Regions from separate parts of the Faecalibacterium sp. 9 genome, predicted to be linked through region 1. Evidence: riboswitches for the same ligand, from Rfam matches in the RefSeq annotation. Region 1 holds a riboswitch; the other holds the start of a gene.
What was found. Region 1 has a riboswitch for thiamine pyrophosphate ahead of thiW (energy coupling factor transporter S component ThiW). Riboswitches for the same ligand answer to the same signal wherever they lie in the genome.
Positions count from the first base shown of each region.

Region 1 (4,207 bases):
ATCTGCGGGAGACAGGCGACTGGTCCATTCTGGAAGAACAGGTGCCCTTTGAGAACGACGAGCGCAAGGCACAGCCGCTTATGGAGCACCTGCGCCGCAGCTTTCGCTTTACCTGCACCCATCTTGGCCCCCACGGCCTGCCGCTTATTGGCCGTGCGGACTGGAACGACTGCCTGAACCTGAACTGCTTCTCGGAGCACCCGGGCGAGAGCTTCCAGATCACCGGTCCCAGCGAGGGCCCGGTGGCCGAGAGCGTGTTCATTGCGGGCATGTTCGTCAAGTACGGGCGCGAGTATGCAGAGCTGTGCGACCGCCTGCAGCTTGCCGATGAGGCCGCAGCTGCCCGCCGGAGCATCGACGCCGTGGAGCAGGCGGCCCTGACCGCAGGCTGGGACGGCGCATGGTTCCGGCGTGCCTACGATGCTTTCGGCAACCCTGTGGGCAGCAGGGAGTGCACCGAGGGACAGATCTTCATTGAGCCGCAGGGCATGTGCGTCATGGCAGGCATCGGCAGGGAGACCGGGCAGGCCGCGCAGGCGCTCCGGAGCGTGGAGGAGCGGCTGGACACCCCATACGGCGTGGTGCTGCACCAGCCCGCCTACACCAGCTACCAGCTGAATCTGGGCGAAATTTCCAGCTATCCGCCGGGATACAAGGAGAACGCAGGCATCTTCTGCCACAACAATCCGTGGATCAGCTGCGCTGAAACCGTGCTGGGCCACGGCGACCGGGCCTTTGAGGTGTATCGCAAGACCTGCCCGGCCTACATCGAGGATATTTCCGAGATCCACCGCACCGAACCCTACGTCTACAGCCAGATGGTGGCGGGCAGGGATGCACCCACCTTCGGCGAGGCGAAAAACAGCTGGCTGACCGGCACGGCCGCATGGACTTTCGTCAATGTGAGCCAGTACATTTTGGGCATCCAGCCCACGCTGGACGGCCTGCGGGTAGACCCCTGCATCCCCCACACCCTGACCGGCTACACCGTCACCCGCCGCTACCGGGGCGCAGTGTATCACATTGCAGTGGACAACACCGCCGCCGTGCAGCACGGTGTGCAGAGCATCACGGTGGACGGCAAAGCCCTCGCGGGCAATGTGCTGCCGCTGGCTGCTGCCGGGACTACAGTGCAGGTGCGGGTGACCATGGGTTAAACCGACTTTCTCTGCTTTTTCATAATATTCTCCTCATAGCCAGACCCGCTGCGCAGACCCCTGCACGGCGGGTTTGGTCTGTAAAGGCGTGAACTATCCGGCGGCATAACGATCAAAAATGCGCTCCGCATTCACGATCATTCCCCTCCCTCTTGCAATTTTGGTGCAAAGGGTGTAGAATACAGTCACAATCAAATACAGGGGAGCTCGTGACAGCGGGCTGAGAGGAAGTATCCGAACTTCGACCCTTTTACCTGATGCGGATAATGCCGCCGTAGGAAGTCATCCATATGATTTTTTGCAGGAGGCCCCGCAGAAGGGGGTCTCCTGTTTTTTGTTGTAGCTTATTTTACTGTTCTGAGGAGGATGCCTTGTACCTTTCTGCGGGGGGACTGCCGCAGCGGACTGAGGGGGAGCGCCCTGAGTGCCGTGAATCGTCAGCGATGGGAAGCCGTGTTCCGGCGTGAGAGGAGACCAGAAAGTCTCGACCGCTTGTAGATCTTGCCTGTGCCGTCCGGTACGGGCTGTTTGCGGGGGCGCTGTACGGTTTTGCTGCTCCCGCAGGAGAAAGGAGCCTTACCTTATGAAAAATCTCTCTGTGAAAAAGCTGGCGCTGGCCGGTATGCTGTGTGCTTTGTGCGTGGTGGGCAGCGTGTTCAGCTTCCCCATGTTTGGCAGCAAATGCGCACCCATCCAGCACATGGTCAACGTGACCTGCGCCGTGCTGCTTGGCCCGTGGTGGGGCGTGGGCGTGGCCTTTGTGGCCTCCCTGCTGCGCAACCTGCTGGGTCTGGGCAGCCTGATGGCCTTCCCCGGCAGCATGTTCGGTGCCCTGCTGTGCGGCCTTGTGTACGCTAAGACCAAGAACATCTTTGCCACCATGGTGGGCGAGGTGTTCGGTACCAGCATTCTGGGCGGTCTGTGCGCCTACCCGGTGGCCATCTTCCTGATGGGCAAGAGCGCCGGTGATATCGCGTTCTATGCCTACATCGTGCCCTTCCTCATCTCCACTGCTGTGGGTTCCATCATTGCGGGCGTGCTGGTGTACAGCCTGCAGCGCTCCGGCGTACTGCACTCCATGCAGAACAGTCTTTCCTGACGGAGGGGCACCCGAATGTTCAAAACAGAATTCGAGAACCTGCGCCGCACCTGCCCGCTCATCCATAACATTACCAACTACGTCACCGTGAACGACTGCGCCAACATGGTGCTGGCCTGCGGTGCTTCGCCCATCATGGCTGACGATGCTGCCGAGGTGGAGGACATCACCACCATCTGCGGCGGACTGAACATCAACATCGGCACCCTGAACAGCCGCACCATCACCAGCATGCTGCTGGCGGGCAAAAAGGCTAACGCGCTGGGCCATCCTGTGGTGCTGGACCCGGTGGGTGCGGGTGCATCCCGCCTGCGTACAGATACGGCCTACCGTCTGCTCCGGGATGTGAAGTTCGCGGTGATCCGCGGCAATATCTCGGAGATCAAAACGCTGGCCTCCGGCGCGGGCACAACCAAGGGCGTGGACGCCGATGTGGCTGATAAAGTCACTGAGGAAAATCTGGATTCTGCCGTGGCCTTTGCCAAAAAGTTTGCGGCTCAGACCGGTGCCGTCATTGCCATCACCGGTGCCATCGACATCGTGGCCGATGCGCAAAAAGCCTATGTCATCCGCAACGGCAATCCCATGATGAGCAGCATCACCGGCACCGGATGCCAGCTCTCGGCCCTCACGGCGGCTTTTGTTACCGCCAACCCCGGCCATCCGCTGGAAGCTGCTGCAGCCGCAGTGTGCGCCATGGGCCTTGCGGGCGAGATCGCCCACAAGCGGCTCACCCCGCAGGACGGCAACGCCACCTACCGCAGCTACATCATCGATGCCATTTATAATATGACCCCGGAACAGCTGGAAGAAGGAGCAAACTATGAAGTGCGATAAGCAGAACATGCTTCTGTATGCCGTCACCGACCGCGCATGGGTGGGAAAACAGTCCCTCTATGAGCAGGTGGAAAGCGCCCTGAAGGGCGGTGTCACCTGTGTGCAGCTGCGTGAAAAAGAGCTGGACGACGAAGCTTTTCTGAAAGAGGCTGTGGAGATCCATGCTCTGTGCCAGCGCTACGGCGTGCCGTTCTTTGTGAACGACAACGTGGACATTGCCATCCGCTGCCACGCCGAGGGCGTGCATGTGGGGCAGGAGGATATGGCCGCAGCGCAGGTGCGCGCCCGTGTGGGCGAGGGAATGATGATCGGCGTTTCCGTCCACAGCGTGGAGGAAGCGCAGGAAGCTGTGAAGCATGGCGCAGACTGCCTTGGTGTGGGTGCGGCCTTTGCCACTCATACCAAGACCGATGTGGACGTTCTGCCCCACGAGACCCTGAAGGCAATCTGTGACGCCGTGGACATCCCGGTGGTGGCCATCGGCGGCATCCACAAGGAGAACATCCTGCAGCTCAAGGGCACCGGCGTGGACGGTGTGGCCCTTGTGAGCGCCATCTTTGCAGCAGATGACATCGAGACCGAGTGCCGGGAGCTGAAGGCGCTTTCCGAGCAGATCATCTGACCGATCCCGCGGCAAACCGGGGGCACCACCTTGGGCCGCGTTATAAAATTCATGGAGAAAACCAACATGAAAAGCGTATTTTGCGCAGGTGCCGGCATCCAGAATGTTCTGCTTTTTCTGAATGACGGCTACTTGCCTGCCACCCTTGCCTGCGGGTCGGGAGTTTCTCCGAGGACCGTCCGCTGGGGTGGGACCCTGCTGCCGCAGGCAGTAGGGCGGGCGATGGAATGGCCCGATTCGTGTCCGAGGAGAAAGCTCCCGGCACGCAGACTCCCCCGCATCAATGTATGACCAGCACCCTGCTGTTCAGAGATAAACTGTCATTTGGAGGAACAGAGCGTATGCAGACTTATACTACCCAGATGGATGCCGCCCGCAAGGGCATCATCACGCCGCAGATGGAGATCGTGGCAAAAAAGGAATACCGCACCACCGAGGAGATCCGCCAGTGGGTCGCTGAGGGCAAGGTAGCCATCCCCGCCAACAAGCACC
Region 1 covers NZ_JBLWGB010000001.1:1,167,953-1,172,159, forward strand. The annotation lists gene ACKXF9_RS05530 (GH36-type glycosyl hydrolase domain-containing protein) at 1-1,157, shown strand, start outside; TPP riboswitch at 1,347-1,455, shown strand; gene thiW (energy coupling factor transporter S component ThiW) at 1,741-2,256, shown strand; gene thiM (hydroxyethylthiazole kinase) at 2,272-3,093, shown strand; gene thiE (thiamine phosphate synthase) at 3,080-3,715, shown strand; gene thiC (phosphomethylpyrimidine synthase ThiC) at 4,057-4,207, shown strand, end outside.

Region 2 (4,207 bases), 490 kb from region 1:
ACCATCGGGCTCATCAAGGCCGTGAACACCTTCACCCCGGAGCGCAGCATCAAGCTGGCCACCTACGCCAGCCGCTGCATCGGCAACGAGATCCTGATGTACTTACGCAAAAGCTCCAACCGCCGGCAGGAGGCCAGCATCGACGAGCCGCTCAACGTGGACGGCGACGGCAACGAGCTGCTGCTCTCGGACATTCTTGGCAGCGACGAGGATCAGATCAGCCAGCGGCTGGAACAGGACGCCGAGCGTGCCATTCTGCGCCGTGCCGTGGACAGCCTGTCCCCACGGGAGCGGCAGATCATGGAGCTGCGCTTCGGCCTTGCCGACGGCGTGGAGCGTACCCAGAAGGAAGCCGCCGATGCCCTTGGCATCAGCCAGAGCTATATCTCCCGGCTGGAAAAGCGGATCATCCATACATTAAAGGCCCAGCTGGAAAGCGAATGAAGTGGAAAAACGCGAACTGCCGCCCGCCGGGCTTGACAATCCGCGCTGATTCGCATATAATAAAACTACAAAAGGCGCTGGCCCTGCAAACGGCTAGTTCCTTACCGGATTAAGTCAAGAAAAGATGACCGCTCAGGTTTGGGAGTCTGAAGGCGGTCATTTTTTCTTTTTGTCATCACTGTGAGAAACAGTCCATGTAATTTCAAACGTAACGTAGATCGCTCCGCCGAGAAGCGTGAGCAGAAGCACGACCTGTTCAAACGTCATGGTGCATCCCCCCTTTCCGCCCTTGGGCATCCGGGGAGAACGAGATTTTCAAGAAAAAATCGTCTTTAGCCGGCACCCAAGTACCGGTAAGGAGCAGCTGCAACGGAGCCGACCGCCGCCTATGGCGGAAACAGGGAGGCGAGGTTGGGGCCGCGGCCAGCAAGACGCGAGTGCCGCTCAAGACACGAAGCGGATGCTGGGTGCCGCAACCCGTTCTGCGTTTGTGGGCACAGCGCCTGATGGCGGCGTTGCCGCCGCAAATACAGCATATCATAAATCCGCACAAAAAACAATATTTTGCCGCGCTTTCCTGCCAAACGGGAAAGCGCACAGTTTTTTCCACGCATACGATGCCGCTGCACATCCCATACTCCCGGTGAGAACAAAAACAGACCGGGGGCGTTTGGATGTACAACAAAGTGGAGCTGTGCGGCATGAACACGGCCCAGTTGCCTGTGCTGACCGAGGCCGAAAAGCGGGAGCTTCTGGCCCGGGTGCGCACCGGCGATGCCGCCGCACGGGAGCGGATGGTGGAGGGCAATCTGCGGCTGGTGCTCAGCGTGGTGCAGCGGTTCGCCCAGCGCGGCGAAAATCTGGACGATCTGTTTCAGGTGGGGTGCATCGGGCTTATCAAGGCCATCGATCATTTTGACCCCGCCCAGCCGGTGCGCTTCTCCACCTACGGCGTGCCCATGATCATTGGCGAGATCCGGCGCTTTCTGCGGGACAACAATGCCCTGCGGGTGAGCCGCAGCCTGCGGGATACCGCCTACCGGGCCATGCAGAGCCGCGAGACGCTGGAAAAGCAGCTTGGCCGCGAGCCGACCATGGACGAGATTGCCCAGAGCGCCGGGCTCACCCGCCGGGAAGTAACGGCGGCGCTGGAATCGGTGGTGGAGCCCATCAGTCTGGATGAGCCGGTGTACACCGACGGCGGCGATGCCATGTATGTGATCGATCAGGTGCGGGACCCGGACGGCGAGGACAGCTGGATCAGCGGGCTGCAGTTCCGCCAGACGGTGGCCGGGCTGACCCCGCGGGAGAAAAAGATCATGGAGCTGCGCTACCTGCAGGGCAAGACCCAGATGGAGGTGGCGCAGGAGATCGGCATCAGTCAGGCACAGGTCAGTCGGCTGGAAAAGGGCGCACTGAGCCAGTTCCGCACCCGGGACTGAACCTAAAAAAGGCGGCACAGCTTCCGTTTTGTTCGGAAGTGTGCCGTCTTTTATCTGCGGCTGTATTTGCGCCGGGTGGCCGCACCGCCGCGCAGATGCCGCTCTGCCTTATTGCAGGCCAGAACCGCCCGCACCTGCCGGAACAGCTCCGGCTGCAGCGTCCGCAGCCGCACCGCAACATCCTTGTGCACGGTGGACTTGCTGCACCCGAACACCGCTGCCGCCGCACGCACTGTGGCCCGGTTGGCCGCGATATATTCGCCCAGCTGTACCGCCCTCTGTTCGGGGTCTCCCTTCATATCCAGACTCCTCCCATTGTGAACTTATGGTACAGCCTATGCACAGGCCGAGGCAGATATGTTCCGCCGGGGCTTGACTTTTGCGCCGGACGCGCTATACTTTTGCATGGACATAAAAACAGGGGTGCCGAAAGGCTGAGATCTGCGTTTTGCGGAGTACCCTTTTACCTGACCGGACAATGCCGGCGTGGGAGTTTGCAGAACTGTCCGTTCTTTCACAAACCCCGTGCGCCTGCTGGAAAGCGGGCGCATTTTGTTTTTGTGTACTATCGTTCTGAGAAGAGGAATCCCTATGACCAAAACCTATTCCAAAACCCGCATTCTGGTGGAGGGTGCGCTGATGATCGCCCTGTCCACCGTTTTGAGCATGATCCAGATCCCGCTCATGCCCCACGGCGGTTCCATCACCCTGTTCAGCATGGTGCCCATTCTGGTAATGAGCTACCGCCACGGCGCAAAGTGGGGCATCATGACCGCTTTCGTCAACAGCCTGATCCAGCTTGTGCAGGGCCTTGGCAATCTGGCATACTGCCAGACCCTCACGGCACAGGTGGGCTGCGTGCTGCTGGACTACCTTCTGGCCTTCACGGTGCTGGGCTTTGCCTGCCTGATCGCAAAGCCTTTCCACAACCGCACCGTGGGTGTCGGTGTCAGCGCCTTTGTGGTGTGCCTGCTGCGCTTTTTGTGCAGCTTTCTGTCCGGTTACATCGTCTGGAAGGACTACGACTACGCTTTCAGCTGGATGACTGAGATCGGCTTTCCCGGGATCTCCAGCATGAGCGTGGACGGTCTGTGCTGGCTGTACAGCGCCTTGTACAACGCCACTTACATGCTGCCCGAAGCCATTCTGACCACGGTCCTTGTGGTGATCCTGATCCGTGTCGCACCGCAGATCTTCGACCCGCAGAACGCAAGAGCGTAAGTTTTTTCGCAGTCATTTTTCCCGCCGGGAAGGGCATTTCCCCGGCGGGAATTTTTTTGCAGAAAATCCCAAAAAAGCTGTTGACAATCCGGCAAAGCGCTGGTATAATTACTCCTGTCGTCAGGCACGGCACAAACATCTGGGGGATTAGCTCAGCTGGGAGAGCGCTTGCATGGCATGCAAGAGGTCACCGGTTCGATCCCGGTATTCTCCACCAGAAGGAAAAGCACCGCACGGAAACGTGTGGTGTTTTTTGTTGTTACCGACCAAAGGAGAAACTATGAGCTACGCGATCGTATTCAGCAGTAAAACAGGCAACACAAAATTATTGGCAGACACGCTGCACGCCTGTCTGCCACAGGAAAACTGCTGCTATTTTGGCACCCCGGACCCTGCTGCCATGGAAGCGGACGACCTCTATGTGGGCTTCTGGACAGACAAGGGAAACGCCGACGAAAGCACTTTGGACTTTTTGAAGCAGCTGCACGGCAAAAGTATCTTCCTTTTTGGCACCGCCGGCTTTGGCGGCAGTGAGGAGTATTTCAACAAGATCCTGAAAAAGGTGGAGCGTTCGCTGGACAGGAGCAACACGGTCTTCGGCCGTTATATGTGTCAGGGCAAGATGCCGCTTTCGGTACGCCAGCGGTATGAGGGCATGAAAAAGCAGCCGATCCATCTGCCCAATCTGGATGCGCTGATCGAGAATTTTGACAACGCCCTTTCTCACCCGGATGCAGAAGATCTGGAACGGTTAAAGCAGGCGGTAAAATGATAAAAAGGCAGCGGTTTTCCTCAAACAGAGGAAGCCGTTGCCTTTTTTGCTTAGCGGATGATCCTACGCTCCTGCCTGCGGCTCCGCGGTTCTTATCCCACGCTTCTTTTATAAAAGAACAGGTACTGCTGCACGATGCCTGCTTCCGGCCCGAACTGCGGGAACGGGTCCTGCCCGGCAAACTCGTCCCGGATGAGCCGTTCGATCCAGACATCCACCGGCACACGGCCCACACGGCCATAGCCGAACAGACACACGCAGTTTGCCACCTTTTTGCCCACACCGTCCAGTTCCATCAAACGGGCAAAAAGTGCTTCATCGGGCAGGG
Region 2 covers NZ_JBLWGB010000001.1:1,656,264-1,660,470, reverse strand. The annotation lists gene sigK (RNA polymerase sporulation sigma factor SigK) at 1-444, shown strand, start outside; gene sigG (RNA polymerase sporulation sigma factor SigG) at 1,119-1,886, shown strand; gene ACKXF9_RS07990 (sporulation transcriptional regulator SpoIIID) at 1,937-2,185, opposite strand; TPP riboswitch at 2,296-2,395, shown strand; gene ACKXF9_RS07985 (energy-coupled thiamine transporter ThiT) at 2,478-3,107, shown strand; tRNA gene ACKXF9_RS07980 (tRNA-Ala) at 3,249-3,324, shown strand; gene bilS (flavodoxin family protein BilS) at 3,388-3,879, shown strand; gene ACKXF9_RS07970 (DNA-3-methyladenine glycosylase family protein) at 3,972-4,207, opposite strand, start outside.
Region 2: another riboswitch for thiamine pyrophosphate. It lies ahead of ACKXF9_RS07985 (energy-coupled thiamine transporter ThiT); the one in region 1 lies ahead of thiW (energy coupling factor transporter S component ThiW).